4 regions of the Bradyrhizobium sp. AC87j1 genome follow, and region 1 is predicted to be linked to each of the others. Evidence: predicted binding sites of a transcription regulator. Region 1 holds the regulator's gene; each other region holds the start of a gene.

Region 1 (7,638 bases):
GGTGTCGGTGACGACACAGTCGGCGCCGCGCACGGCGGCTTCCGGGTCGGTGCCGAGCATGATCGGCGCGCCGGTCGCCTTGATAAAGTCGCGCATCGCTTTTTTCGGCGCGAGCTCCGGCGGCGTTGCGACGTTGAGCTGGAACTTGAAGCGCTCGGCTGCGTGAGCCCAGGACGCCAGCACGTTGTTGTCGTCGCCGGTCCAGGCCACCGTCTTGCCCTCGATCGGGCCGCGATGCTCCTCATAGGTCATGAGGTCGGCCATCACCTGACAGGGATGCGAGCGCCGCGTCAGGCCGTTGATGACGGGCACGGTGGCGTTGGCCGCAAGCTCCAGCAGCGCATCGTGGTTGAGGATACGGATCATGATGGCATCGACATAGCGCGACAGCACGCGCGCGGTGTCGGCGATGGTCTCGCCGCGGCCGAGCTGCATCTCGGCACCGGTGAGCATGATGGGCTCGCCGCCGAGCTGACGCATCGCGACGTCGAACGACACGCGTGTCCGGGTCGACGGGCGCTCGAAAATCATCGCCAGCGTCTTGCCTTCGAGCGGCCTGACCGGCTGCTGCGCCTTCTGCTTCGCCTTCATGGCGGAGGACGCCGCGAGCATGGTCTTGAGCTCCGACAGCGGCAGCTCGTTGATATCGAGGAAGTGCTTCGGGGACTTGCTCATCAGCCTGCCGCCCGCTTGGTCTGGCTGGACGAGATTGCGGCGCAGGCGCGCTCGAGCCGCCCGACGCTGTCCTCGATCTCGGCTTCGGTCACGATCAGCGGCGGCAGGAAACGCACGACATTGTCGCCGGCACCCACCGTGAGCAGTTTTTCATTGCGCAGTGCCGCGACGAGATCGCCGGAGGGCACCACGGCCTTGATGCCGATCAGGAGGCCCTCGCCGCGCACTTCGCTGACGACATCGCCATGACGGTCGATCACGGAGGCGAGCTTCTGCTTCAGCAGCAGCGACATCTTCTGCACGTGGTCGAAGAAGCCGGGCTTGAGCATGACGTCGAGCACCGCATTGGCCGCGGAGATCGCCAGCGGATTGCCGCCGAAGGTCGAGCCGTGCGAGCCGGGCCCCATGCCGGCCGCCGCATCCGCGGTCGCCAGCACAGCGCCGATCGGGAAGCCGCCGCCGAGCGCCTTCGCCAGCGACATCACGTCAGGTGTGACGCCGGTGCGCCGATAGGCGAACAGATCGCCGGCGCGGCCCATGCCGGTCTGCACCTCGTCGAAGGCGAGCAGCAGGCCCTTCTCGTCGCAAAGCTGGCGCAACGCCTTGAGGAAGGTCGGCGTTGCCGAGCGCACGCCGCCCTCGCCCTGGATCGGCTCGATCAGGATGCCGGCGGTGTGCGGGCCGATCGCCTTCTTGACGGCCTCGATATCGCCGTGCGGCACCTGGTCGAAGCCTTCCATGGGCGGGCCGAAGCCTTCGAGATATTTTGCAGAGCCAGTCGCGGCGAGCGTTGCCAGGGTGCGGCCGTGGAAGGCGCCTTCGAAGGTGATGATGCGATAACGTTCCGGATGCCCCTTGGAGAAGTGATGATGGCGGACCAGCTTGATCACACCCTCCAGCGCTTCGGCGCCCGAATTGCAGAAGAACACGAAGTCCGCAAAGCTCTCGTTGCAAAGCCGGTTGGCGAGCTTCTCGCCATCCGGGCTCTGGAACAGGTTCGACATGTGCCAGAGCTTCGTCGCCTGCTCCTGCAGCGCCTTGATCAGATGCGGGTGGCAATGGCCGAGCGCATTCACAGCCACGCCCGAGGTGAAATCGAGATAGCGATCGCCATTGGTCGCGATCAGCCAGCAGCCTTCGCCGCGCTCGAAGCCGAGGTCGGCTCTGGCGAAAACGGGGAGCAAATGCGGCGCTGCGCTGTTAGTCATGATGTCACTTGAATGTTGAGGACGGTGTGACGCGTGCATTGCGCAACGCACCATCGACCGGCCCGGAAAACGAAACGTGCCGCCTTTTAAGGGCGGCACGCGGGACTATCTTATGCTTGGCAAGACGGGTGTCAATGCCGCCCGGAAAGCCTCGGGAAACGCTGAATCCGTAGTCTTGCGGTGCCGATTTTGCGGGTTTTCACCACGGAACATGTGGAAGCGAGTCGGCGGACTCTTGCGCGGGAGTCACGCCATATTGTAGCGTTTGGATTGTCAGATACGACATCTCGTGCAGCGGTTCTGATCTCAAGAGTCCTCATGTACCGGCGTAAGCGTTCGGGCGTCAGTCACGCGCCCGGCGAGCCTTAAGGGATTCTGGCGGCACGGGTTTTTGAAGGCTTAGGCAATCGCTGCGAGGCCCCAGGATGGCTGGCGCGTAGCGAGGGAAAGGGTGCAATGACGGTTTTGACCTGGTCCGACGATCGCGTCGAGCAGCTGAAAAAGCTCTGGGAGGCCGGACTTTCGGCCAGCCAGATCGCAGCTGAGCTCGGCAATGTGACCCGCAATGCCGTGATCGGCAAAGTGCACAGGCTCGGTCTGTCCGGCCGCGCCAAGAGCCCTTCATCGGCAGCGCCCCGGCCGCGCAAGGCGCGTCCCGCGCAGCACTTGATGCGGGTGACCCGCCCCATCGCGCGCGGCAACACCGCGCTGGCACAGGCCTTCGAGGTCGAGGTGGAGGCTGAACCGGTCACCTACGACAACGTGGTGCCGATGAGCCAGCGGCTGTCGCTGCTCGAGCTGAACGAGGCGACCTGCCACTGGCCGGTCGGCGATCCCTCGAGCCCGGATTTCTTCTTCTGCGGCGGCAAGGCGCTGTCCGGCCTGCCCTACTGCGCCCAGCACTCGCGCGTGGCGTATCAGCCGGCGGCGGATCGCCGTCGCGCCCCGGCAAAGCCGGGCCCGCGCTGAGCACGGCCTCAGGCGACATTGAGACAAAGAAAAGCGCGCTGGCCGGCGCGCTTTTTTGTTGGCTTATCGCGAGCAAACCTTACGTCTGCTCCGCCTTCGCGAAGCGATCGTCGAGCGCGTAGCCGGCGCCGCGGACGGTGCGGATCGGGTCCTGCTCGCGGCCGAGATTGAGCAGCTTGCGCAGGCGGCCGATATGGACGTCGACGGTGCGCTCGTCGATGTAGATGTCGCGGCCCCAGACGCTGTCGAGCAGTTGCTCGCGCGAGAACACGCGGCCGGGATGCTCCAGGAAGAACTCCAGCAGGCGATATTCGGTCGGACCGAGATCGATCGGCCGGCCCGAGCGCGCCACGCGGCGCTTGTCGCGGTCGAGCTCGATGTCGCCATAGGCCAGCACCGTCGCGAGCCGCTCAGGACTGGCGCGGCGCAGCAGGCCTTTCACGCGCGCCAAAAGCTCCGGCACCGAGAACGGCTTGACGATGTAGTCGTCGGCGCCGGTCGCAAGTCCCCGCACCCGCTCGCTCTCCTCGCCGCGCGCGGTGAGCATGATGATCGGCAGCTGCTTGGTGTCGGGCCGCGTGCGCAGGCGGCGGCACAGCTCGATGCCTGACAGGCCCGGCAGCATCCAGTCGAGCACGATCAGGTCCGGGATGTGTTCCTTGAGGCGGGTGTCGGCGTCGTCGCCGCGCATGACCGTCTCGACGTCATAGCCGTCGCCTTCGAGGTTGTAGCGAAGCAGCTCGGTGAGAGCTTCCTCGTCCTCAACCACCATAATGCGTGCGCCCATCGGGTCGTCGCTCCTTCAAGTCTTCAGGTATTCGGGACCGTCGTGGCGAAGGTGGTCATGTCGCCCTTCGGCCGCTTGTCGGTGATCGCCTGGCCCTCGATCATGTAGAACACGGTCTCGGCGATGTTGGTGGCGTGGTCGCCGATCCGCTCGATGTTCTTGGCGCAGAACATCAGATGGATGCAGAACGAGATGTTGCGCGGATCCTCCATCATGTAGGTGAGGAGCTCGCGGAACAGCGAGGTGCAGATTGCGTCGACTTCCTCGTCGCCCTTCCACACCGCCATCGCCGCCGGCAGATCATGTGCGGCATAGGCGTCCAGCACCGACTTGACCTGCTGCTGCACGAGGTCGGTCATGTGCTCCAGGCCGCGGAAGAGTTTCAGCGGATGGAAGTCGGTCTCCAGCGCGGCGACGCGCTTGCCCATGTTCTTGGCGAGGTCGCCGATGCGCTCGAGATCGGTCGCAACGCGCATGGCGCCGACGATCTCGCGCAAATCCACCGCCATCGGCTGGCGGCGGGCGATGGTGAGCACCGCGCGTTCCTCGATGCGCTTCTGCAGCGCGTCGAGCTCGGCGTCGATGGTGACGACGCGCTGGCCGAGCGCGACGTCGCGGCGGATCAGCGCGCCGACGGAATCGACGATCATGCGCTCGGCGATGCCGCCCATCTCGGCGACCAGGCGGGTGAGCTCCTGGAGGTCGGTGTCGAAAGCTTTTGCGGTATGTTCAGTACCCATGTCGCGTCTCCTCAGCCGAACCGGCCGGTGATGTAATCCTGCGTGCGCCGGTCGCTCGGCGACGTGAAGATCTTGCTGGTGTCGTCGAATTCGATCAGCTCGCCGAGATACATGAAGGCGGTCTTGTCGGAGACGCGCGCCGCCTGCTGCATGTTATGGGTGACGATCGCGATCGTGTAGTTCTCGGACAGTTCCTGGATCAGCTCCTCGACCTTGGCGGTCGAGATCGGGTCGAGCGCCGAGCAGGGCTCGTCGAACAAAATCACTTCGGGGCGCACCGCGACGGTGCGGGCGATGCACAGGCGCTGCTGCTGGCCGCCAGAGAGCGACAGGCCGGAGGCGTTGAGCTTGTCCTTGACCTCGTTCCACAGCGCGCCGCCGCGCAGCGCCTTCTCGACGCGGTCGTCCATCTCGGACTTCGAGATCTTCTCGTAGAGGCGGATGCCGAAGGCGATGTTCTCGTAGATCGTCATCGGGAACGGCGTCGGCTTCTGGAACACCATGCCGACCCGGGCGCGCAGCAGATTGAGGTCGAGCCTGGGGTCGAGGATGTTGGTCTGGTCGAGCATGAGCTGGCCGGTGGCACGCTGGCCCGGATAGAGGTCGTACATCCGGTTGAAGATGCGCAGCAGGGTCGACTTGCCGCAGCCCGACGGGCCGATGAACGCCGTGACGCGGTTGGCACCCAGCGTCAGGTTGATGTTCTTCAGCGCGTGGTGCTCGCCGTAATAGAAATTGAGATTGCGCACCGTCACCTTGGCCGGGGCTTCCGGCAGCGGCTGCGAGGCCAGATGAGCGTTGGAACTCATGGATACGGACAGGTCGGTCATTTTGCAGTCCTCTCGGCGCCGAGGATGCGCGCGCCAATGTTCAGGGCAAGCACGGTGAGCGTGATCAGCAGCGCGCCGCTCCAGGCCAGCTGCTTCCAATAGGCGTAGGGGCTCTGGACGAAGTTGTTGATGGTGACCGGCAGGTTGGCCATCGTCTTGTTCAGGCCGAGGCTGAAGAACTGGTTCGACAGCGCCGTGAAGAGCAGCGGCGCGGTTTCGCCGGCGACGCGGGCGGTGGCGAGCAGCACGCCGGTGATGAGGCCCGACCGGGCCGCACGATAGGCGATCCGCTTGATCACCAGCGAGCGCGGCAGGCCGAGCGCCGAGGCCGCCTCGCGCAGCGGGTTCGGCACCAGCAGCAGCATGTCCTCGGTGGTGCGCAGCACGACCGGGATCACGATGACGGCGAGCGCGAGCGCGCCCGCGATCGCGGAGAAGCCACGCATCGGCACCACCACCGCGCCATAGATGAACAGGCCGATGATGATCGAGGGCGCCGAGAGCAGGATGTCGTTGATGAAGCGGATCACCGAGGTCAGCCGGTCGTTGCGGCCGTATTCGGCAAGGTAGGTGCCGGCGAACAGGCCGAGCGGGGCGCCGATGCCGACGCCGATCAACGTCATGATGATCGAACCGACGATCGCGTTGCGCAGGCCGCCTTCGGTCGAACCCGGCGGCGGCGTATCCGCGACGAAGATCTCAAGATTGAGGCCGGCCAGGCCGTTGAAGAGCAGCGTGATCAGGATCAGCGCGAGCCAGGTGACGCCGAAGGCGGCCGCGGCGAAGCAGAGCCCGCGGATGACGATGTCCTTGCGGCGACGACGCGAATAGATCGGATTGAGCGCCATGACGTTACTTCCCCGCCTTCTTGTCCAGCCGCATCAGCATCAGCCGCGCTGCGGCCAGCACGAAGAACGTCAGCACGAACAGCAAGAGACCGAGCAGGATCAGGCCGGACTGGTGCAGGCCGTCGCTCTCGGCGAATTCGGATGCGATCGCCGCCGAGATCGTGGTGCCCGGCGCGAAGATCGATGAGGAGATGCGGAACGAATTGCCGATGATGAAGGTCACCGCCATGGTCTCGCCGAGCGCGCGGCCCAGCGCCAGCATGACGCCGCCGATGATGCCGACGCGGGTGTAGGGGATCACCACGCTGCGGACGACCTCCCAGGTGGTGCAGCCGACGCCGTAGGCGGCCTCCTTCAGCACCGGCGGCACCGTCTTGAACACGTCGACCGAGATCGAGGTGATGAAGGGCAGCACCATGATGGCGAGGATCAGCGCGGCGTTGAACGTGCTGAGATAGGACGGCGGACCTGCGAAGATCGCGCCCAGCACGGGCACGCCGTCGAAGATCTTGATCATGAAGGGCTGGAAGGTGTTGGCCAGGAACGGGCCCAGCACGAAGAAGCCCCACATGCCGTAGATGATCGAGGGAATGCCGGCGAGCAGCTCGATCGCCATGCCGATCGGGCGGCGCAGCCATTGCGGGCAGAGCTCGGTGAGGAAGATCGCAATGCCGAGACCGACGGGAATGGCGATCAGCATCGCGATGAAGGAGGTGACGAGCGTGCCGTACATCGGTCCGAGCGCGCCGAGCACGGGCGGATCGGCCGACGGCGCCCAGCGCTGCGTCCACAGGAAGGAGAAGCCGTATTCCTTCATCGCCGGGAACGCGCCGACGATCAGCGAGACGATGATGCCGCCGAGAATGAGGAGCACCGAGATCGCGGACAGCCGCGTGATCCAGTAGAAGGTGACGTCGCCGAGCTTGAACGCGCTCAAGGCCTTGGCGCGGTCATACGGTCCGGCGTCGTCGATTACATCGCTCTGAACGACCATTTCTGCCACGCCGATCCCCTGTGCCCGATAATATACGCTTGTTGTCAGTCTTTTTGTCGGTCTCGCGCTCCGGACGCGGCGCGCGCCGATCCGGAGCGGAAGTCTTGTAGTCCCCGCCCTCGCGGAGCGGCACACTGGACGATGCTTCGCATCGCCAGGGTCGCGCCGCGTCCGGGACGCGAGAGCCTTACTTAGCTCTTGATCTCGCTTAGCTCTTGATCTCGGCAGCCCAGGTCTTCTCGATCAGGGTCACGACGCCTTCGGGCATCGGGATGTAGTCGAGCTCTTCAGCCGCCTTGCCGCCGCTCTTGAAGGCCCAGCGGAAGAACTTGATGGCTTCCTGCGAGGCCGCCTTGTCGGTGGCATCCTTGTGCATGAGGATGAAGGTCGCCGCCGTGATCGGCCACGACTTCTCGCCGGGCTGGTCGGTCAGGATGACGTAGTAGCCAGGCGCCTTGGCCCAGTCGGCGTTGGAAGCGGCCGCCTGGAAGGCTTCGACGGTCGGCTGCACCGGCTTGCCTGCCTTGTTGATGAGACCGGTATAGGTCAGCTTGTTCTGCTTGGCATAGGCGTACTCGACATAGCCG
Region 2 (7,638 bases), on a different contig from region 1:
TGTGGTCAATCACCGGCAGCGCTGAGGATATGAGCTTTGAGAATTTCGACAAACAAATTTTTCGATTTTCAATATATTGCATTCCGAAAAATGATAATATGAGGCGTTGATCTTGATCTCGCAAGCAAATTTGGCCGGTGGGGACAATGAAGAAACGCATTCAGAAGGACGGGCCATTGGATCGTGCTTTCGCGATCGTTCGGCACGTCGCCGACCAACGCAAAGCCGTCTCGGCGGCAGAGATCGCAAAGGCTCTCTCGCTGCCGCTGCCGACGGCGCACAGGCTGATCGGAAACCTCGAGGACCGCGGACTGCTTCAGAAGGCGTTGGGGACCAAGCGTTACGTTGTCGGAAACCAGCTGGTCACACTGTCCGCGACCGTCATCGGAGCGGCCTTCCGCACCGCGCGACGGCACGCGGTGCTTCGGGCGGTTGCGGGAGAGATCGGCGAACAGTGCGAGATCGGCGTCGTCCGCGACAATGTCGTTGCCTATGTCGACAGCGTTCGGGTTTCGGAGCCGCAAGGCCTTCAGTTCAATCCGGGAGAAGCGGCGCCGCTACACTGCACGTCGACCGGAAAGATCTACATGAGCAGACTGCCTGAGCGGACGAGAGCGAATTTGTGCCGCGCACTCCCTCTGACCAGATACACGGACACGACGATCGTCGATGTCCACGGACTGATGAAGACTCTTGAGGACACGCGGCAGAAGGGCTGGGCCAAGACAAACGAAGAATACGTCAAGGGCGTTGTGGGGTGCGCCGTCCCCATTCTGTCACCCGATCGAGAATTGATCGCTTGCCTGGGCGTCTCGGTGCCGGTGGCGCGCGTGAGTTTCGTCGAACTGGATCGGTTCATCGCGCCGCTTCAAAAGGCGGCCGCCCTGCTGTCGGAGACCATTCTGCAGGTTGAAGACGACGATGGGGCGGATGGCCAATGACGACATCAGCACGCTCGCTGGCGTGCTGGTTCTCCTCATGATTTGGCTGGGCCAGCACGAACGGCCGCGCGCCAATCGACCGCCTCGAGCAATGGGAGATTCGGCCCCTGTCTGAGCGCTAGCGGCGACGTCACCACGGTCGAGCACGTCACCACCGCCGGTTTCAGCGGCGGCAGCGACGTGAGTATTGATGATCAACGCTTGGGGAGCGACGCCATCACCTCGCCCGCGTCTCCGTCCTCAAGGCAGGGCGTGACGGTCAACGGGAGCAGGTCAGACCATTGAGCGAGCCAACGATACATGGCTTTTGGATCACTCGATTCAGAGATCGCAAATCCCTGTCCATTCATGCCATGCCAGCGACCCAGCATCTTGACGCCCTCGGGTGGCGCGCCACCGGTCTCGAGAAAGCGGGCGACGGCTGCATTGAAGGTGCCTTGAGGTACGCTCCAGGTGGTTATGAATTTCATGCGATTCTCCCATGCCTAGAATTATCGGATGAATGTCGCGGCTGCGCCGCATGCACACGATAGCGCCTGCGTATCGAATGACAACGGCGAATGAACACGCGCGTCGGTTTGATCTCTCGTGCTTTCTGCGCAAGCGCCGGTTTGGAGGTAAGACGGCTACTTGCCGTCGTTCCAGATGTCGGTGGCGAGCTTCCAGTCGTCTCCGACCTTCTCCCAGACAACGACATACTTTCCGGTCACGTCCTGCGGTGTCGATCCCTTGGTCTTCAGGACGAACGTGCCGATCTCACGGGCCGCGGAAGAACCGAGTGGCTTGACATCCACCGTTGTGAGCTTCGGATCGGTCACTTGTTCAGCCATGCTTTTCCACATGACCTCGATGGCTGGTCGGCCCTGCACCATCGCGGAGCCGGGCGGGAGCGCGGTCGCATCGGCGCTGTAGAGAGACGCAATCCCGGAAAAATCTCCCTTGTTGAACATCTCTATCCATTTCGCGTTGTTTGCTTCGATCTCGGCCTTCTGAGCCAAAGCCGGCGCGCTCAACGAGATCACGATTGCAATCGCCGATGCAATGTTGCGCATGATCATCTCCAGACTCAATGTACGATACAAACAAAGGGGCAGTCGTCTTGTCTCGAAGTAGATGCGTTGAATGGCCCATCCCAGACCGGGGCAGACGCAACGGCAATTCCGGAGAATTACCGTCAGCACCATTGACGAAGCTTCGCAGTAGAAATTGACGGGCAATTGACCTGACGAGTACTCCATGTCGCGGCTCGAACGCTTGACCAGGCGCGCTCTTCGTCCCTGGCGGGCGCGGCCCGAAGCCGCCTCCATGGCGTCAACTCATCGTCACGTGAGAGTTGAGTGCACTGTCACCGCAATTCCTGGGGCTAAGCCGGCTCCCGACAAGCTGGAGTTTCAGGCGCGCCGCACTATTGCATCGAATATTCAGTCACGGTGACACTCGCCCGCCGCCCGTCGGGCAAAACACCCTGTCAATCCCTCCACGCAAAAACATTCTTGTTTACCGAATTTCGGATATGTCGTATCCATGGCCCATCCCGCCCGCCATAAGGGGCGTTTCGCGATCGTCACGAGACGCGGGCCGGGAGGCGGTGGCCGCGACGGCGTCGGCGCGCTGGGCAGGCTGCAGGGCGGGATCCCCGTGAGCAGCGGCACGCGCGATACGACACGGCGCTGACGGCGTCCTCGGTTCGGCCTCGATGGTGAGCGCACGCAAGCCATCGGGGACAGGAACGGGGACGTGCGCGGACGGCAAAATCGTGTGGTCCTGACGCCCGGGGTCTGTGCGTCAAGTGTTGCGGTGATGTTGCGGCCCAACCGGGTCTGCACATCAGTCATCCGCAAGGCGACGGGGGCAATAGTGCATCGCTCCCCGGGGAGAGCGCGACATAAGCCGTAAAGCCATTCGCGCAGGGAAGGCCGGTCGCCCGGCTACACCTGTTGTCCACCCCGTGCGCGTCTTGTTCGCACACGGGACCGCGGGTGCCAGCCGGCGCCCGGCCTTCCCTGCGCCCTTTCTGAACAAGAAGGGCAACGAAGAGAGCAAAGCTCGGGCGAAATGAACCGCGAGAATGCGAGGCCGTGTCTGCAAGGTCGTAGGATGGGTTGAGCCCTTGCGAAACCCATCATGGTTCGACGTTGAAGAAGCGTTCATGGGTTTCGCTCCGCTCTACCCATCCTACGAGCTGAACAAGAAGGGCAACGAAGAAAGCAAAGCTCGGGCGAAATGAGCCGCGAGAACGTGGGGCCGTGTCTGCGAGGTCGTAGGATGGGTAGAGCCCTTGCGAAACCCATCATGGTTCGACGTCGAAGAAGCGTTGATGGGTTTCGCTTCGCTCTACCCATCCTACGAGCTGCGGGAAGACTCTGGATTGCTTCGCTGCGCTCGCAATGACGACGGAATAGAGCTACGCGCTCTCCGTCTCCCGGTGCACGTCGTGCACCACGAGGCCCATGCCTTCCTCCGGCATCTTGATCCAGTCGCGGCGCTTCAGCGTGCGCTTGGTGTCCTCATAGCCGCTGGTCCAGTGCTCTCGCATCGAGGTGCCCGAGAATTCGTGGTCCTTGGCGTCGCCCTCATAGGCCTTCTGCTGGTAGATCAGATGCAGGATCGCGATCTCCGGCATGTGGCACAGGCTCGCCTTCAGCTTGCGCTCCTCGTCGGACAGCTGCTCGTCCGGCAGCTTCGCCAGCGCCTTGTGGAGCAGGACCTTGAGATTATGGGTGCGGCGATAGACGTCGGTGTTGTGGCGCGTGCGCGAGGAATACATGATGTCCTTGTGGCGGGCCATCACGTCCTGGATCGAGCGCGGCAGCACGCCGCGCGCGCTGAAAAGGTCGACCTGGAACACCAGCGAGTTGAGCGCATCCTCCTGGTCGAGCAGGTGCTGCAACGGCGTGTTGGAGACGATGCCGCCGTCCCAGAAATGATCGGTGCCGATCCGCACCATCGGCAGCGCCGGGGGCAGGGCGCCGGAGGCCATGATGTGCTCCGGCTCGATCTCGTCATGGGAATTGTCGAAATAGATGAAATTGCCCGAGAGCACGTTGACCGCGCCGACCGCGAAGCGGACCTTCTTCTCGTTGATGAGATCGAAGTCGACCAGCTCGAGCAGGCTCTCCTTCAGCGGCATCGTGTCGTAGTAACTGGTCGCGGTGCGCGCGCCGACCGGGCTGAACCAGGGGTTCATTTGGTGCGGGGTGAAGAAGCCGGGCTGGCCCATCGCCGAGGTCATCCACGCGCTGGTGAGATTGCGCCACTGGCGGAAGATGTCGCCGTCGGGCGTGTAGTGCCAGATCTTGCGGTTGGTAATGCGCTCCCAGAAGATGCGCAGCGCCTCGAGCCGCTTCTCCGGCTTGTTGCCGGCGATGATGGCGGAGTTGATCGCACCGATCGAGACGCCGCAGACCCAGTCGGGCTCGATGCCTGCCTCGTGCAGCGCCTGATAGACGCCGGCCTGGTAGGCGCCGAGCGCGCCGCCGCCTTGCAGCACCAGCGCGACGCGATCGCAGCGCTCGGGCCGCCAGCCCCGCGAGGGCGCCTGATGTGTCTGATAGGTCGGTTGCGACGTGCGGGCGTCCATGGCGATGCCTCCTGCTTGCGCCAGACGATTGCGTCCCGCGGTGACGGCGTGATGACAGAGGCGGCACCGTTGCATCGCCGGCAACGCAGATCGACCACGCTGCAACGGCAGGGGTCGTGTGCCTGACGGAAAAGCTTCACATCGCAGTCAATGAGGATCGCTAGCAATTGCCGCCGATCAGGATTCACAGGAGACCAGCGATGCGAAGCGAAGACGTGCTGAGACTTCCGTCCATGCCCGCGGCAGGGCCGAGCTATCCGGCCGGGCCGTATCGGTTCGTCAACCGCGAATTCCTCGTCATCACCTACGAGACCGACCCGGAGCTGATCCGCGCCGGTTTGCCCGAGCCGCTGCAGCCGATCGACCAGCCGATCGTGCATTACGAATGGATCAAAATGCCTGACTCCTCCGGCTTCGGCAGCTACACCGAATCCGGCCTCGTCATCCCCGCGCGCCTCAACGGCGAGGACGTCAACTTCGTCTCGCAGATGTATCTCGACGACGATCCGCCGATCGCCGCCGGCCGCGAGATCTGGGGCTTTCCCAAGAAGTACGCCCACCCCAAGCTCGAGATCGTCAAGGACACGCTGACGGGCACGCTGGAATATGCCGGCCAGCTCGTCGCCATGGGCACCATGGGTTACAAGCACGAGAGCATGGCCGGCAACGGCGATCTCACCCGCGCCACGCTGTCGAAGACGCAGATCAATCTGAAGATGATTCCGGGCGTCGACGGCCGTCTCGAGGTCTGCCAACTGGTCGCGATCAACCTCGTCGACATCGTGCCGAAGGGCTCCTGGATGGGGCCGGGCCGGCTGCATCTGGTGCCGCATGTCAACGCGCCGGTCGCGGATTTCCCGGTCCGCCGCTGCCTCGGCGCGCATCATTACATCGCCGACCTGACGCTGCCGTTCGGCCGCGTCGTGCACGACTACATCAGGCAAGCCGAGGCGGCCGCGACGGGGCTCGCGGCGGAATAGGGCGGCATCATCAAACTGTAACACTGGCGTAATTGAGTACCCGCGTGGGGTCCGGAAGATGCCGTCAGCCATCTTCCGGAATGGGGCAGTTGTTGACGGTTGGGGTTGGCCATGGCTGAGCCGGCAAAGCTTGTCAGCGCACTATCGGACGGCGAACCCGCCATTCCCGGCCTGGTCTGGGCCTTCCGCCTGCACAGCGACGGCAGTGCCGAGGCGCTGCCGGTCGACCGGCCGATCGAGTTCAGCCATGACGGCCGGCTCTGGCTGCATTTCACCCTGACTGACGCGCGGGCACGGCCCTGGATCGCGGCGTCGCAGCTGCCGCCGCTGGCGCGCGAGCTGCTGCTGTCGAGCGACACGTTCCAGCAGCTTCACGTCATCGACCACTGCGTCTACGGCGTGTTCTCCGATCTCGTGCGCGAGATCGACAGCGCGACGGAGGAGACCGCGTTCCTGCGCTTCGCCATGACCGAGCGGCTGCTGGTCTCCGGCCGCCACCAGGCGCTGTGCTCGGCGGACGCCACGCGGCGGGTGCTCGAAGGCGGCTACCGCGTCGACAACGTCGCCCATCTGCTCGAAAAGATCGTCGACGAGGTCGCCGACACGCTTGACCGGGTGGCTGACAAGCTCGGCCAGGAGATCGACGACATCGAGGAGCGCATCCTGGCCGATGACGCCAAGCCCGAGATGCGCCGCAATCTCGGCCGTCTCCGCCGTACCTGCGTGCGGCTGCATCGGCAGCTCACCGGATTGCGCACGCTGTTTCACCGTCTCGATCAGAAGAACACCGATCATTTGTCGCCGGCGTTGCGGATCCAGGCCGGCAAGCTCGCGCAGCGGCTCGATGGCCTTGATCACGACATCGTCGAGCTGCGCGAGCGCAGCCGCCTGCTCGAGGAGGAACTGCGGTTCAAGAACGAGGAGGAGAGCAACCGCCATCTCCACACCCTCTCGATCGTGACCTCGCTGTTGCTGCCGCCGACGCTGATCACCGGCATTTTTGGTATGAACACAAAAGGCCTGCCGCTGACCGAGGTCGAGAGCGGATTCCTCTGGGCCGCGGTGCTGATGGCCTCCTCGGTGGCTGCGGCCTATCTCTTCATGCGGCGCACCGGCATCTTCAAGTAGCGTGTGTCGATCGTGAGTTGGGGGACCCAAATATCCGTGGCGGCCGCGATTGCCCTGGCCTGCACGGCGACGAGCGCGCTCGCCGGCGCCAAGGACGAAAGCGCGGCCGCATGGCTGTTTCCCAAATGGTTCAACGAATGGCATGACGGCCTTGCCAGCAAGGGCCTGAATTTCGGCGCCACCTATATCGCAGACAATATCGCAAACGCCGCCGGCGGCGTGAAGCGCGGTGCCATCCATTTCGGCCGGCTCGATCTGTCGGTCGATGCCGATCTCGACAGACTGGTCGGCTGGACCGGCGGCCGCTTTTACGCCAATGCTTTCGTCATCTACGGCCAGGGGCTCTCCCGCAACTACGTCCAGAACCTCGCCACCATCAGCGAGATCGAGGCGCTGCCGGATCAGCGGCTCTACAATGCCTATTTCGAGCAGAGCTTTTTCAATGACCGCCTGAACATCCGGGCCGGCCAGCAGGCCGCCGATGTCGAATTCTTCGACAGCCAGACCGACGATCTCTTCATCAACGGCACCTTCGGCTGGCCCGCGATCAAGGCCAGCAATCTTCCGGCCGGCGGCCCGGCGCCGCCGATCGCGGTGCCCGGCATTCGCATCAAGGCGGCGCTGACCGACAAGATCATCGCGTATGGTGCGGTGTTCAACGGCGATCCGTCCGGGCCCGGCGATGTCGATCCGCAGCTGCGCGACCATCATGGTCTGGCATTCCGCATCAACGATCCGCCGTGGGTGATCGGGCAGGTCCGCTTCAACTACGACATCGATATCGGCGGCCGCCCGCTCGCCGGCAATTTCACGCCGGGTGGGTGGAAGCATTACGGCTCGTTCGACAGCCAGCGTTTTACGGCAGAAGGGATGTCGATCGCCGATTCCGGCGGCAGCGGCATTCCCGCAAAGCTCAAAGGCAATTACGGCATCTTCGCCGTGATCGAGCAGGTGCTGTATCGCCCGCCTGAGGTCACCGAGACCAGCACGTCGGCCTCGCTCCCCGGCA
Region 3 (7,638 bases), on a different contig from region 1:
GATGTCGAGCGGCAGCGCGTAGGAATGCCCGTGCGCGTCCCAATGCACGGCGAAATCGGCATGCTCGCACGCGCGGCGGAATTCGTCGGGACCGAGCGCGACATTGTCTTCGTCGGCGGAGGATTCACGCGTCACGATGCGGCGCGGGAAGACAATGTCGTGATCGTCAGCGCAGGCCGCCTGCGCGAGCCGCAGCAGCGTGTCCTTGCCGGCGCCGCTAGGACCGACCACCAGCACGAGCCGTCCGGGCCCGATCGCGCCGGTCTGCTCGCCCGCCGTGGTTGCGCTCTCGCTCATGCGACACGGCTTCCTTCGCGCCAGACGCTGCGGACGACGGGAACGTGGCCCGCGACATGCACGCGAATGAGGTCGGCGCGCTTGCCGATCGCGACCTCGCCGCGGTCGGTGAGGCCAACTGCCTCCGCCGGTGCCTTGGTCACGGTGCGGATTGCCGCGGGAAGGCCGATGGCGGGGACATGCTCGGGCAATTGCAGCGCCCCCATCAGGAGGCTCGACGGGATGTAGTCCGACGACAGAATGTCGAGCAGTCCTTCGCGGGCGAGATCGACCGCGGCGATGTTGCCGGAATGCGAGCCGCCGCGCACGACGTTCGGCGCGCCCATGAGAATGTCGATGCCGGCCTGGTGCAGACCGCGCGCGGCTTCCAGCGTGGTCGGGAACTCCGCCACCGAGACGCGGTCACGCACCGCGTCCGCGACGTTCTCCTCAGTGGTGTCGTCGTGGCTCGCCAGCGGGATCTTGTACTGATGCGCCAGCGACACGATCTCGCGCATGTTGGTCGCGGCATAGAGCTTCTGATACTCGAAGCGCTTTGCGAACAGCTCGTCGAGCTCGGCATCGGTCTTGCCGCCGCCCTTGCCGCGGTAATAGTCGCGCAGCTTGACCTCGTCACGGAACTGGCGCTGGCCGGGCGTGTGGTCCATCAGCGACATCAGCTTGACGTCGGGACGGTCGATCAGCTCCTTGGCTTCCTCGACCACGCTCGGCATCGGGATCTCGCAGCGCAGATGCAGGAAGTGATCGGCGCGCAGCAGGCTGGCGTCGCGCGCGGTCGTGATCGCGGCGGCGAGCACGCCGGCGCGGCCGTCGACCTCCTCGGCACCGTCCTCGCGCCAGACCCGGAGCGAATCGAACACGGTGGTGATGCCCGAAGTCGCGAGTTGGCCGTCGTAGGAGATGACGGCGGCAACCGGATTCCAGAACACCTTTGGCCGCGGCACGTAATGGGCTTCGAGATGGTCGGTGTGCAGCTCGATCAGGCCCGGCATGATCAAATCGCCGCCGGCATCCTCGGCACCCGCAGGCGCCCTACCCTCGCCGATCTCGGCGATGCGCCCGTCGGCAAGAGCGAGCCAGCCTTGCTCGATCACCCGGTCAGCCAGCACGATCCTGGCGTTGGCGATCACAATGTCCTTCGGCTTGGCGTTCATTTCCATTTCCCTCAGGCCGCGGCGGCAAAGCTGGTGACGTCGACGATGCGGTCGGCAATCAGATGACGGATTTCGTCGTCATGGACAATGGCGACCATGGCGACGCCCTGGCGTTTCTTCTCGGCGACCAGCTCGACCACGACGGCGCGGTTGGCGGCATCCAGCGAGGCGGTCGGCTCGTCCAGCAGCAGGATCGGCAAATCCGAGATGAAGCCGCGCGCGATGTTGACGCGCTGCTGCTCGCCGCCGGAGAAGGTCGCGGGCGGAAGCTGCCAGAGCCGCTCGGGAATGTTGAGGCGCCGCAGCAGGTTACCTGCGCGCTGCTGCGCATCAGTGCGTGGCATTCCGTTCACGATCAGCGGCTCGGCGACGACGTCGATGGTGGCCACGCGCGGCACCGCGCGCAGGAACTGGCTGACATAGCCGATGGTCGAGCGGCGGACGTTGAGGATCTGCCGCGGCTCGGCGCTGGCGAGATCAATCACTGCGCCGCGGTGGCGAATGCCGATGCGGCCGGAGTCGCAACGGTAATTGCCGAAGACCATTTTCAGGATCGAGGACTTGCCGGCGCCTGATGGTCCCGACAGCACGACGCATTCGCTCGCGTTGACCTGGAAGGTCACGCCGCTGACGACAGGCAATTCGATGCCTCCCTGCAGGTGCATGGTGAAGGTCTTATTGGCATCAGTGATGTCGATCATGGCGGTCATTGGAAAACTCATATTGAAAGGTTCATGGCGGCAGGATCGAGGAGACGAGGAGTTGCGTATAGGGCTCGCGCGGATCGTCGAGCACCTGGTCGGTGAGACCGGTTTCGATGACGCGGCCGCCCTTCATCACCATCACGCGGTGCGACAGCAATCGTGCCACCGCAAGATCGTGGGTGACGATGATGACGGCGAGGTTCAGCTCGGCGACGAGGCTGCGCAGCAGGTCGAGCAGCCGCGCCTGCACGGACACGTCGAGGCCGCCGGTCGGCTCGTCCATGAACACCAGCCGCGGCTCGGTGACGAGGTTGCGCGCGATCTGGAGGCGCTGGCGCATGCCGCCGGAATAGGTGCGCGGTGCATCGTCGATGCGGGCGGTGTCGATCTCGACACGGGTCAGCCAGTCGGACGCGGTCTCGCGGATGCGGCCATAGTGATTCCAGCCCACCGCCATCAGCCGCTCGCCGACATTGGCGCCGGCCGAGACCGCCATGCGCAGGCCCTGGGCGGGATCCTGATGCACAAAACCCCAGTCGGTGCGGTACAGGAAGCGCCGCTCGGCTTCGCCGAGCGAGGCGAGATCGCGGGCGACACCGTCGCGCATCCGATAGGACACATGGCCGCCGCTGGCCGCGAGCTGGCCCGACAGGAGTTGAAGCAGCGTCGACTTGCCCGAACCTGATTCGCCGACGATCGCCAGCACCTCGCCGGGATAGAGTGCGAAGGAGACGTCGCGGCACGCGGCGATGCGGCCGAAGGATTTGCTGAGGGAGGTCGCGACCAGCAGCGGCTGGTCGTTTTCGAGCGCGGCCTGGTCAACCATTGGTGCCTCCTTGCGCCTTCTCCTTGTACGGCGCGGCGCTGAGGCTGCCGTGATGGCCGGCGGCCTGGCGGCTCTCGCAATAGTCGGTGTCCGAGCACACGAACATCCGTCCGCCCTTGTCGTCGGTGACGATCTCGTCGAGATAGGAATTCTCCGCGCCGCACAGCGCGCAGGGCGCGTTGAAGCGATAGGGCTCGAACGGATGGTCCTCGAAATCGAGCGACACCACCTTCGTGTAAGGCGGGATCGCATAGATGCGCTTCTCGCGGCCGGCGCCGAACAGCTGCAGCGCCGGGCAATTGTCCATCTTGGGATTGTCGAATTTCGGCGTCGGCGACGGATCCATCACGTAGCGCGCGTTGACCTTGACCGGATAGGCGTAGGCGGTGGCGATGTGGCCGAAGCGGGCGATGTCCTCATAGAGCTTCACATGCATCAGGCCGTATTCGGCCAGCGCATGCATGCGCCGCGTCTCGGTCTCGCGCGGCTCGAGGAAACGCAACGGCTCCGGGATCGGCACCTGATAGACCAGCACCTGGTTTGCGTGCAGCGTCGCCTCCGGGATGCGGTGACGGGTCTGGATCACGGTCGCCTCCTCCGTCGCCGTCGTGGTGGCAACGCCGGCGGTCTTGGCGAAGAATTTTCGGATCGAGATCGCGTTGGTGGTGTCGTCGGAGCCTTGATCGATCACCTTCAGCACGTCGGCGGGGCCGAGGATCGCAGCTGTGACCTGCACGCCACCGGTGCCCCAGCCATAGGGCATCGGCATCTCGCGGCTGGCGAACGGCACCTGATAGCCGGGAATAGCGATCGCCTTCAGGATCGCGCGGCGGATCATCCGCTTGGTCTGCTCGTCGAGATAGGCGAAGTTGTAGGCAGGCGCGTTCATTCCGCGGCCTCCTTCATGGCGTCAGGCGCCTGGGCGTCAGTGAATTCCTTGCGCAGCTTGCGGAGCAGGCCGAGCTCGGACTGGAAGTCGACGTAATGCGGCAGCTTCAGATGCTCGACGAAGCCGGTGGCCTGGACGTTGTCCGAATGCGACATCACGAATTCTTCATCTTGCGCCGGGGCGAGTGCCTCCTCGCCGAGCTCGCGGGCGCGCAGCGCGCGGTCGACCAGGGCCATCGACATGGTCTTGCGCTCGCTCTGGCCGAAGGCGAGGCCATAGCCGCGGGTGAAGCATGGCGCTTCGGTCGCGGAGCCCTTGAACTGGTTGACCATCTGGCACTCGGTGAGCTCAATCGAGCCGAGCGGCACGGCGAAGCCGACGTCTTCCGCCGAAAATTCCACCTCGACCTCGCCGAAGCGAATCTCGCCGGCGAAAGGATGGTTGCGGCCATAGCCGCGCTGGGTGGAATAGCCCATCGCCAGCAGGAAACCTTCGTCGCCGCGCGCCAGGTTTTGCAGGCGCAAATCACGATCCGCCGGGAAGTTCAGCGGCTCGCGGGTGAGATCGCCGACGCTGGCGCCGTCCTCGGCCTGCGGCGAGGATTCGATCAGCCCGTCGCGACCGAGAATGTCGGTCACGCGCGGGGTCGGCGCCGTTGACGCTTCCGCCGTTGCGGGCGCCTCCGGCACGAAGCCTTCGGCGAGCGCGGGATCGAGCAGGCGGTGGGTATAGTCGAAGGTCGGTCCGAGGATCTGCCCGCCGGGAATGTCCTTGAAGGTCGAGGACACCCGCCGCTGCACGCGCATCGCACCGGTGTCGACCGGCTCGCTCGCGCCGAAACGCGGCATCGTGGCGCGGAAGGCGCGAACCAGGAAGATCGCCTCGATCAGATCGCCGCGCGCCTGCTTGATCGCGAGCGCCGCGAGCTCGCGGTCATAGAGCGAGCCTTCGCTCATGACGCGGTCGACGGCGAGCCCAAGCTGTTCCGAGATCTGGTCGAGCGTGACCTCCGGAACGCCTCGGTCGCCGCGCCGCTTATCTGCGAGCAGGCGATGGGCGTTCTCGATGGCGCGTTCGCCGCCTTTGACTGCGACATACATGCTTCTAGCTTCCCTTGCTCACGATACGCGTGGTGCGAGGGATCGCGACCACGGCGTCATCGGCGACCAGCACCACATCGGTGCCGCGCGGAAACAGCGCCTCGTTGACACGCAGACGCTCGAACAAATCGAAAGGTCTGATCGCGGCATTGAGCATGGCGACGCCGTCGATGCCGGGGCCACGCAGCTCGAAACTGCGCCCTGCGTCGAGGCTATCGACCTGGAAGATCACCGTGGTGGACCGATCCGGATATTCGCTGGTCCCGAGCGCGAAGCGTTCGAGCGGCGGCAGCGCACCGCCGTCACTGATCAGCGCAAAACTCGCGATGGAGGAATCCTGCACCACCGGCGCGCCGGTGTGGAACTTCAGCCATTTCACCACGTCCGGGCTCTCCGACATCCGCGCGTCGAGCCAGAGCGGCGTGTCGTGGTCGAACAGCGTCAGCGCGATCGCGGCCGTGCCGCGCATCATCCTGTCGGGCGTCCCCGCGCCCGGCACGATGCGCTGGACCGACCCGGGCCGCGCCATCGCGTCCATGACCGAGCGAAAGGTCGATTGCGCCGACAGCACCTTGTCGGCGAAGCCCGGCGGCAGTTCCGCAATCGTGGTCATGATCTCACCCCTCACCGCGCACCATGGTGTAGAAATCAACCTTCGTTGCAGCGGTCTCGGCCGCTGCCTGCGCGCGGCCAGCCATAAGCTGCTCACGCAACGGGGCGATAACGTCCCGCTCCACCGCTCCGCCGAAATCCCTCGACTGCACCAGCGCATCGCACAGCGCGATCAGCCGCGCCTTCTCACCGTCGCGCCCGAGCGTGTAGCCGAAGCCGACCTCGCCGCTCGCCAGCCGGACCGCGGCGCGCGACACCGTGGCTTCACCGAGATTGAACGGCGCGCCGTCGCCACCGACCCGGCCGCGCAGCATGACGAGGCCGTTTTCGGGCGCGCGCAAATCCTGATGGGCCGGGACAGCCAAGTTGCGGAGGCGGGCGGCGATCTCGCCCGCCTCCGCGTGCGCCAGCACGGCCATGGCGGCCTGGCGCTGGGCTTGCTGGTTGTTGTGCTGGGTCACCTGATCCACCGAACCTTTGACAGAACTTGCCGCATCGAAGTTGTCTATTATAATAGACAACTTCATACGGGAGCGCCATGACTGTTTCGTGACAAAGCTGTGATTTCTGGGCTAGGCTGGCCGGCGATATGAGCATGCAAGACACTGCGTCGTCTGGCGTCGCGCTATGGCGCCTCGTTGCCGACGGCATCGAGCGCGGCATCGCCGACGGCCGTTTCGCGGCTGGCGACAAATTGCCGGGCGAGATGGAGATCGCCGAAACCTATCGGGTGAACCGCCACACCGTGCGGCGCGCGCTGGCGGCCCTTGCCGAGCGCGGCCTCGTGCGCGCCGAGCGCGGCAGCGGAACTTATGTCGAAGCGCAGAAGCTCGCCTATCCCTTGCGCTCGCGCACCCGCTTCTCCGAGATCGTCGGCGCCGGCGGCCGCGAGCCGCGCGGGCAGTTGATCGAGGCGACGGACGATGTCGCGACCCGTGAGCTGGCACGCGAGCTCGGCCTGAAGGCCGGCGCGCCGCTGGTGCGGATCGAGGCGATTCGCCTTGCCGACCGCACGCCGATCTGCGTCTCCACCACCTGGCTGTCTGCGGAATTGTTTCCGGGTGCCGGCGCCGTGTTCGCGGCGACGCGCTCGATGACGAAGCTGCTGGAACATTACGGCGTCCGCGACTATCGCCGCGGCGCGACCCGGATCACCGCCGGTATAGTCGACGCCACCGACGCGGCCCGGCTCGATCTCGCGCTCGGACGGCCGATCCTGGTGGTCGATGCGACCGACCACGATCTGCAGGGCAAGCCGCTGGTGACCAAGCATTCGCGCTTTGCGGCGGAGCGCGTGGAGTTTCTGGTGGAGTCGTAAGGGGCTCTCTCCAAGAAACCGGAGCCGTAGGGTGGGCAAAGGCGCACTTCGCGCCGTGCCCACGATCTTTCTCGATTGTTAAAAATGGTGGGCACGCTGCGCTTTGCCCACCCTGCGGCACCTGTGATCAGGCGACAGCCCTTCGCCCAATGATCGCAAAGCGCAGCTTGCCCGAGATGAAATCGATCGCGGCGACCGCGACCAGGATCATCAGGATCAGGAACGACACCTTCTGCCATTCCAGCACGCGGATCTGCTCGGCGAGTTGGAGGCCAATGCCGCCGGCGCCGACGATGCCGATGATGGTGGCCGAGCGGGTGTTGGATTCGATGAAATAGAGCACCTGCCCGGCGATCACGGGCAGGACCTGCGGCAACAGGCCGAAGCGGATCTCGTGCAGCGGGCTGCCGCCGGAGGCGCGGATGCCCTCGACCTGCTTCTGGTCGGCGGCCTCGATCGCCTCCGAGAACAGCTTTCCGAAGGCGCCGAAATCCGACACCGCAATGGCGAGCACGCCGGCGAACGGGCCAAGCCCGACGACGTTGATCCACACCAGCGCCCAGATCAGCGTGTCGACGCCGCGGATCGAATCCAGGACGCGGCGGACGGGAAAGCGCAACAGCTTCGACGGCACCACGTTGCGCGCCGCGAGCAGGCTGACCGGAAGCGCGAATACCGCCGCCAGCGTCGTGCCGAGCAGCGCGATCGACAGCGTCTCGCCGAGCGCCTTCAGATAGA
Region 4 (7,638 bases), on a different contig from region 1:
CCGGCCGTGCGGTGGCGCGCACCATCGGCTTGATCAGGTCGACCAGGCGATTGCCCGCATCGATATCGACGCCTGAATCGGCGTAAGTGAGGCCGTTTTTGCGGTCGGTCATGCCCGATTTCCAGTGGGTTCGCGGCTGGTTACGTCGAATTCCGGGGACGCGCAATGGCTCGCATGGCGCACCGCCGTATACTATGTAGAGATATCAACCGGTTCAGCCTCCCGAGAGGCCGGATTCGAGGTCAGACCGGGTGCCGGGAAGCGCTTTCGTGAGTATTCCGAATATCATTACCCTGGGCCGCATCATGCTGGTCCCGATCATCGTCTGGGCCATCGTGTCGAGCCAAATGGAGGTGGCGTTCGCCGTCTTCCTGATCGCTGGTATCAGCGACGCCGTCGACGGCTTCCTGGCCAAGCGCTTCAACATGACGAGCGAGCTCGGCGCCCTGCTCGACCCGCTCGCGGACAAGGCGCTGCTGGTCTCGATCTACATGGCGCTCGGCATCTGGGGCGCAATTCCGCGCTGGATCGTGATCCTGGTGGTCTCGCGCGACATCATGATCGTCGCCGCCGTGATCGTGTCCTGGCTGTTCGACCGGCCCGTCGAGATGAAGCCGTCGAAAGTGTCCAAGCTCAACACCGTGGCACAGGTGGCGTTCGCGGCCCTCGTGCTAGCGGCGCTTGCCTTCGGCTTCAAGCCGGCCCCTTATGATATCATCCTGATGGGCCTCGTCACGGTCTTCACGCTCTCCTCCGTGTCGCTCTATCTGGTCGAGTGGCTGCGGCACATGAGTACGATCGAGGCCAAGTAGCACGATCGAGGCCAAATGAGAGGCGATGCGGCCCCGTAAGGCCAACTCCCGCTCGATACGTCCGACCTCTTCAAATGACGCCGGCGCGCCGGCATGGAGCAAAACAAGCGTGCCAGGCCGCGTTCACCCCCGACAATTGGCGTTTTCGCTTCCGCATGCGGAGAGCCTCAGCCGGGACAATTTCCTCGAAGGCCCCGCCAATGCGGCCGGTCTCGGCCTGATCGACAGCTGGCCGGAATGGCCGAACCGGATCATGTGGCTGGCCGGCCCGGAAGGAAGCGGCAAGAGCCATCTCGCCGCAATCTGGGCCGAGGAGGCCGGCGCCCGCTCGACCACGGCCAATGCGCTGACCGCCGCGTGCGTTCCGGGCACGCTCGCCACCGGCGCGCTGGTGGTCGAGGATCTCAAGGCCAGGGAATTTGACGAACGCGCCCTCTTCCACCTGATGAACCTCGCCCGCGAGGATGGCGCCTACGTCCTGTTCACCGGACGCGAGGTGCCGGCCTCGCTGGAGATCGAGCTTCGCGACCTGCGCTCGCGTCTGCGCGCCGTTCCGGTGGTCGCGTTGCTACCGCCCGACGACCAGCTGTTCCGCGGCCTGATCGTCAAATTCTGCGCCGACCGCCAGCTCACCGTGGACGAGAGCGTGGTCGGCTACCTCGCCACCCGCCTGGAGCGGTCCTCGGCCGCCGCCCGCCAGGCCGTGGAATTGCTCGACAGCGAAGCCCTGCGGCTTGGCCGCCCAGTCACCCGGGCCTTGGCCGCCGAGTTGTTGCGGGACGCCTAACCTGCGCCTCCAGACCACGCGAAGCCCGCTTGACGCGGCGGAGCGGCGGAACATCAATGTCATCGAAACGTCATCGCTCTAACACATGCTCCGGCCGGTTTTGCGCCGCAAGTCGCAAATTGGGGCGAACTGGATGGACCGACTTCTGATGGACTCTGCGCAAGCTGTTGAAACTAAAGAAAAAGCCCCAGAGACCGAGAGCCTGCCGGCGATCGCATCGAGTCCCGAGCGATTCATCAACCGCGAGCTCTCCTGGCTGCATTTCAACCGCCGCGTCCTGGAGGAATCGGTCAATCCCAGCCACCCCATGCTGGAGCGGGTGCGATTCCTGTCGATTTCGGCGAATAATCTCGACGAGTTCTTCATGGTCCGCGTCGCCGGCATCAAGGCCCAGGTGCGCGAGGGCATTGCCGAACGCAGCCCCGACGGCCTCACGCCATCCGAGCAGCTCGCGCTGATCAACCGCACCGTCTCCGAACTCGCCTCCGACCAGCAGGCGATCTGGCGCGATTTGCGCGGCACGCTGGCCGATGTCGGCATCGTGCTGGTCGAGGGCAAGGATGTCACCAAGGCGGAACGGACCTGGATCGAGGACTACTTCCTCAGCAACGTGTTCCCGCTGCTGACGCCGCTGGCGATCGACCCGGCCCACCCCTTCCCGTTCATCCCGAGCCTCGGCTTCACCATTGCGCTCCAGCTCACGCGCGCCGCCGACGGCAAGCAGATGAACGCGCTGATCCGCATGCCCGGCAAGATCGACCGCTTCATCCGCCTGCCGGCCGACGGCAAGGTGGTCCGGCTGATTTCGCTGGAGCAGGCGACCGCCCTGTTCATCAACCGCCTGTTCCCCGGCTACAATCTGCACGGCCAAGGCGCCTTCCGCATCATCCGCGACTCCGAGCTCGAAATCGAGGAAGAGGCGGAAGACCTTGTCCGCCTGTTCGAGACCGCGCTGAAGCGCCGCCGCCGCGGGTCGGTGATCCGGCTCGAGATCGATGCCAAGATGCCGGAGCAGCTGCGCAGCTTCGTGCAGCACGCGCTGTCGGCCGCTGACGACGAGGTGTTCCTGGTCGACGGTGTGCAGGCGATGAACGAGCTCTCGCAGCTCACCCGCCTCGACCGGCCCGACCTCGAATTCACCCCTTACGTACCGCGCCACCCCGAGCGCGTGCGCGAGCATGGCGGCGACATCTTCGCCGCGATCCGGCAGAAGGACCTCGTGGTCCATCACCCCTACGAATCCTTCGACGTGGTGGTGCAGTTCCTGCAGCAGGCCACGCGCGACCCCGATGTCGTCGCGATCAAGCAGACGCTCTACCGCACCTCCAACAACTCGCCGATCGTGCGCGCGCTGGCGGAAGCCGCCGAGGCCGGCAAATCCGTCACGGCGTTGATCGAGCTGAAGGCGCGCTTCGACGAGGAAGCCAACATCCGCTGGGCACGCGATCTCGAACGCGCCGGCGTGCAGGTCGTATACGGTTTCCTCGAACTGAAGACGCACGCAAAACTCTCGATGGTGGTGCGCCGCGAGGGCGGCAGCCTCACGACTTACGTCCATACCGGCACCGGCAATTATCACCCGGTCACCGCGCGCATCTACACCGACCTCTCCTACTTCACCTCGGATCCGACCATCGGCCGCGACGCCGCGCGCGTGTTCAATTTCATCACCGGCTATGCCGCGCCGAGCGATCTGGAAAAGATGGCAGTGTCGCCGCTGACCTTGCGCAAGCGCATCATCGAGCACATCCAGGGCGAGACCGCGCATGCGCGCCACGGCCGCCACGGCGCGGTCTGGATGAAGATGAATGCGCTGGTCGACCCCGACATCATCGACGCGCTCTACGAGGCCTCCCAGGCCGGCGTGCAGGTCGAGCTCGTGGTGCGCGGTATCTGTTGCCTGCGCCCCGGCATTCCCGGCCTGTCCGAGAACATCCGCGTCAAGTCGATCATCGGACGCTTCCTGGAACACGGCCGAATCTACTGCTTCGGCATGGGCCAGGGCCTGCCGAGCGCCAAAGCGGCTGTGTATATCTCCTCAGCCGACATGATGCCGCGCAACCTCGACCGCCGCGTCGAGGTGCTGTGTCCGCTGCAAAATCCGACGGTGCATCAGCAGGTTCTCGAACAGATCATGGTCGCGAATCTCAAGGACAATGAGCAAAGCTGGCAATTGTTGCCGGACGGGTCCTCAACGCGTATGAAGACCGCGAAGGGCGAGGAGCCTTTCAACGTCCACAACTACTTCATGACAAATCCGAGTCTGTCTGGCCGTGGAAAGTCGCTCAAGGAATCCTCGCCGCGTCGTCTCACGCGCCGGAACGAACGCCATCAATCCTGATCCGGGATGTTCGACGTGAAGCGGCCGCGCAAGCGCGGCTCGAGCGTCGCGGTCATCGATATCGGTTCCAACTCGGTCCGTCTCGTCGTCTACGAGGGACTGACGCGGAGCCTCATTCCGATCTTCAACGAGAAGACGCTGTGCGGCCTCGGACGCGAGGTGCAGAGCACCGGCCTGCTCGCGCCTGATGCCGTCGACAAGGCGCTGACCTCGCTGAGGCGCTTTCGCGCATTGTGCCGCGTGATGCAGGTCGGGCGCGTGTTCGCGATCGCGACCGCGGCCTGCCGCGACGCCTCCAACGGCCCCGACTTCATCGCGAAGGCCGAGCGCATCTGCGCCGTGAAGATCGAGATCCTGTCGGGCCCGCGCGAGGCGCGGCTGTCGGCGCTCGGCGTGATCTCCGGCATCCATCATCCCGACGGCATCGTCGGCGACCTCGGCGGCGGCTCGCTGGAATTGATCGACGTGCGCAGGAACAGCGTGCGCAGCGGCGTGACGCTGCCGCTGGGTGGGCTCGCGCTGCAGGACCTCGCGCATAAATCGCTCAAGCGCGCCGACCGCATCGTGCGCGAGGAGCTCGACGAGGTGCCGCAGCTCACCGCGGGCCGCGGCCGCACCTTCTACGCCGTCGGCGGCACCTGGCGCGCGCTCGCGCGCATTCACATCATCCAGAGCGGCTATCCGCTCCAGGTGATGCACGGTTATTCGATTTCGGCCGCCGAGGCGCTCGATTTCTCGCGTCGTCTGCGTCGTCTTGCGGCAGCGGACATGCTCGCCGACATCGAGAGCGTCGCCGATGCCCGCCGCCCTCTCCTCACCTATGCGGCGCTGGTGCTCGAGCACATCATCCGGGTGGCGAAGCCGAAGACGATCGTGTTCTCGACCTTCGGTGTGCGCGAGGGCCTGCTGCACGAGAAGCTGTCGGAGCCGGAACGCAACAAGGACGGCCTGATCTGCGCCGCGGAAGAGCTCAACCAGCTGCTGTCGCGCTCGGCCAAGCACGCCCACGAGCTGATCGCCTGGACCGACCGCCTCGCGCGCGTGGTAAAGCTGCGCGAGAGCGAGGAGGACCGCCGCTTGCGCCACACCGCGTGCCTGCTGTCCGATATCGGCTGGCGCGTGCATCCCGATCACCGCGGCGAGCAGACGCTGAGCCTCGTCGTCAACGGCAATTTCGGCGCGATCACCCACACCGAGCGTGCCTTCGTCGGCCTGTCGGTGTTCTATCGCTATGCGGGCCTGAGCGAGGAAAACCAGCCGCCGGTCACCATGCAGGAGCTGCTGACGCCGGCGCAGCTCGAACGCGCGCGCCTCTTGGGCGCTGCGTTCCGCGTCGCGCACCTGATCTCGGCGGCACGTCCGGGCGTCCTGCCGGCCACGCATTTACGCAGCCAGGGCCGCAAGCTGATGCTGGTGTTCGAGCACCGCCTCGGCGACCTCGTTGCCGACCGCGTCGGCAGCCGCTTCCGCGCACTCGCCCGCCTGGTCAGCCGCGCCGGCTCGATCGTGCGGCGCTAGCGCATGATCCGAAAAAGTGCGCAGCGGTTTTCCGAAAAGATCATGCTCTAACAATAAACTAAAGCGCAACGAGACTAGTGCAAGCGACAGGCATCTGCACCGACATCTACTTCGCGACGAATCGGCTGCCATTCCAGCGCAGCTTCCGGCTGGTTCCGTTGCGGTCGAGGAGCTCGACGAAGGCCTGGTTGTTGACGGATGACAGTCGGATGTCATAGGTGCGCACCGTGAGCACGCGGCGGTATCGGCCGGCCCTCGCGACATACACTTCGTGAAGACATCCCGCGGAATTGCAAAGAACGGCTCTGCTGCGGCATTGAAAATCGTCGAAGTGAAGGGCCACGAACTCGGCGCCTGGCACGGTCAGATAGAGCGCAAAATGTTGGGCGGCCGCTATCGAGCCCCCGCACGCAGCGTTCCATATCTGCACCTCTGCGCGGATTTCGTCCGGGAGCATGTCAATGTGCGCGGGGCTCCAAGGATCCTGCGCCGTTCCACTGTGGGAAAGCGCGGGCTGCACGAGAGCAAGCGCCGCAATGACACTGCTCAGCAGTGTGCACAAGAGTCTGCTCAATTTCACGACTTTGCTCCTGCGTAGTTCAGAACAGCATTGGCTGTTGCGCCCCGCGATAAGCAAACCACCCGGAGCCCACCTCGGCCCACAGCCGGATCGATGCCATCTCCGTCGCGCCTCATGCAAAAATATCCTGCGCAGGCCAAGCACGCTTGATGCACATCAACCCGCCACCGTCGCGCCGGCGTTAGCGAGGTACAAATGCTGCGCTCCGGACGACTTCCGCCATGCAACTGCCCCATGGGATTTTCCCACGCTCGGAGCGCGACTGCCCGTGCTCTCCTAGCGCTTGTATTGAGTCTTTGGCCCTGCGCGCCGAATGCGCAGGACGAAGTGAAGCTCAGCGATGCGCAGGCGCGCAATCTCGGCGTCCGCGTCACCCATCCGGTCGCGAGCCGGACCGATCTGACGCTGCCCTATCCCGTCCAGATCGTCATCCCGACGCAGCAATTGTGGGTCGTCAGCGCGCCGGTGGCCGGCATGGTCGCCAATCTCCTGGTCGGGCGCGGTGACCGCGCCATGGCCGGCCAGCCGCTGGTCACACTGGAGAGTCCGAGCTTCGTCTCCCAGCAACGCGACTATCTGCACGCGATCGCGCAGGAGCACCTCGCCAGCCAGCAGCTCAATCGCAACGTGGATCTGTTCGAAGGCAAGGCCGTGCCGCAACGCGTGCTCGAGGCCAGCCAGGCCGAAGCGCGCCAGGCCGCCCTCGTCGTCGCCGAACGGCGTCAGATGCTGCACCTGAGCGGGATGTCCGACGATGCAATCTCCCGGCTGGCCCAGCAAGCGGCGATCAGCGGGACGCTCACGGTCAATGCACCGCAAGCCGCGTCCGTGGTCGAGCTCGCGGTCTCACCAGGGCAGCGGCTCGAACAATCCGCACCGCTCGTCAAGTTGGCGCGGCTCTCGCCGCTATGGGCGGAAATCGCGGTCCCTGCCGCCAATATTCGAGCGATCCGTACCGGCGCGAAAGTCGAGATCGAGGGCTATTCCACCCCGGGCAGGGTCGTGTTGGTCTCAGAGACCATCGATCCTGCCACCCAGACTATTCTGGTTCGCGCGGAAGTCCCCAACGACGGCGAGCTGCATCCCGGCCAGACTACCGCGGCCCGCATCGGATTTCTCTCGACCGGCGAAAGCGCCTGGGAGATCCCTTACAGCGGGCTGGTCCGGCGGGGCGAGCAAACGTCGGTCTTCGTCGCCTTTGACGGCGGCTTCCGGCTGGTGCCGGTCAAGCTGCTTGCGGAAGATCAGGACCATGTGGTCGTAGCGGGCGCCGTCTCGGACCGGGATGAGATCGCGATCGGCGGCATCTCGGCGCTTCGCGGCATCCTCTCCGGACTGGGGCAGTAAATGCTCCGGCGTCTGGTTGCGTTCGCACTGTCGCAGCGACTGTTCGTCATGCTCGGCGGCGTGCTGCTGGTGATCGGCGCCGGCGCTGTCCTCCTGCCCGGCCTACCGATCGATGCCTTTCCTGACGTTTCGCCGGTTCAGGTCAAGGTCATCATGAAGGCGGCGGGCCTCACTCCCGAAGAGGTCGAGCAGCGCATCACCGTTCCCGTCGAGCTCGAACTGCTCGGATTGCCGAACAAGAAGGTGCTTCGTT

Evidence for each region. The regulator PhoB, encoded in region 1, activates phosphate uptake and scavenging genes when phosphate is short. The targets are predictions, from matches to a motif close to TGTCATNNANCTGTCAT.
Region 2: CV770_RS16805 (acetoacetate decarboxylase) is a predicted target of PhoB. The motif match lies at 4,562-4,578, and genes of this name have one in related genera.
Region 3: phnF (phosphonate metabolism transcriptional regulator PhnF) is a predicted target of PhoB. The motif match lies at 6,121-6,137, and genes of this name have one in related genera.
Region 4: CV770_RS38130 (RNA degradosome polyphosphate kinase) is a predicted target of PhoB. The motif match lies at 1,657-1,673, and genes of this name have one in related genera.

Annotation. Positions count from the first base shown of each region.
Region 1 covers NZ_PTFE01000033.1:59,792-67,429, forward strand. Annotated here, with positions in the region: gene argF (ornithine carbamoyltransferase) at 1-675, opposite strand, end outside; gene CV770_RS18825 (aspartate aminotransferase family protein) at 675-1,883, opposite strand; gene CV770_RS18830 (GcrA family cell cycle regulator) at 2,340-2,852, shown strand; gene phoB (phosphate regulon transcriptional regulator PhoB) at 2,932-3,639, opposite strand; gene phoU (phosphate signaling complex protein PhoU) at 3,663-4,379, opposite strand; gene pstB (phosphate ABC transporter ATP-binding protein PstB) at 4,391-5,209, opposite strand; gene pstA (phosphate ABC transporter permease PstA) at 5,206-6,057, opposite strand; gene pstC (phosphate ABC transporter permease subunit PstC) at 6,062-7,051, opposite strand; gene pstS (phosphate ABC transporter substrate-binding protein PstS) at 7,260-7,638, opposite strand, start outside.
Region 2 covers NZ_PTFE01000028.1:44,976-52,613, forward strand. Annotated here, with positions in the region: gene CV770_RS16785 (IclR family transcriptional regulator) at 147-941, shown strand; gene CV770_RS16790 (DUF3303 domain-containing protein) at 1,136-1,411, opposite strand; gene CV770_RS43325 (YybH family protein) at 1,568-2,248, opposite strand; gene CV770_RS16800 (patatin-like phospholipase family protein) at 3,346-4,521, opposite strand; gene CV770_RS16805 (acetoacetate decarboxylase) at 4,722-5,501, shown strand; gene CV770_RS16810 (transporter) at 5,613-6,629, shown strand; gene CV770_RS16815 (carbohydrate porin) at 6,660-7,638, shown strand, end outside.
Region 3 covers NZ_PTFE01000038.1:33,322-40,959, forward strand. Annotated here, with positions in the region: gene phnN (phosphonate metabolism protein/1,5-bisphosphokinase (PRPP-forming) PhnN) at 1-297, opposite strand, end outside; gene CV770_RS20460 (alpha-D-ribose 1-methylphosphonate 5-triphosphate diphosphatase) at 294-1,451, opposite strand; gene phnL (phosphonate C-P lyase system protein PhnL) at 1,463-2,161, opposite strand; gene phnK (phosphonate C-P lyase system protein PhnK) at 2,184-2,981, opposite strand; gene CV770_RS20475 (alpha-D-ribose 1-methylphosphonate 5-phosphate C-P-lyase PhnJ) at 2,974-3,870, opposite strand; gene CV770_RS20480 (carbon-phosphorus lyase complex subunit) at 3,867-4,970, opposite strand; gene phnH (phosphonate C-P lyase system protein PhnH) at 4,975-5,583, opposite strand; gene phnG (phosphonate C-P lyase system protein PhnG) at 5,588-6,052, opposite strand; gene phnF (phosphonate metabolism transcriptional regulator PhnF) at 6,172-6,900, shown strand; gene phnE (phosphonate ABC transporter, permease protein PhnE) at 7,028-7,638, opposite strand, start outside.
Region 4 covers NZ_PTFE01000146.1:2,490-10,127, forward strand. Annotated here, with positions in the region: gene purM (phosphoribosylformylglycinamidine cyclo-ligase) at 1-112, opposite strand, end outside; gene CV770_RS38120 (CDP-alcohol phosphatidyltransferase family protein) at 270-812, shown strand; gene CV770_RS38125 (P-loop NTPase family protein) at 922-1,599, shown strand; gene CV770_RS38130 (RNA degradosome polyphosphate kinase) at 1,748-3,940, shown strand; gene ppx (exopolyphosphatase) at 3,956-5,458, shown strand; gene CV770_RS38140 (hypothetical protein) at 5,565-6,038, opposite strand; gene CV770_RS38145 (efflux RND transporter periplasmic adaptor subunit) at 6,273-7,385, shown strand; gene CV770_RS38150 (efflux RND transporter permease subunit) at 7,386-7,638, shown strand, end outside.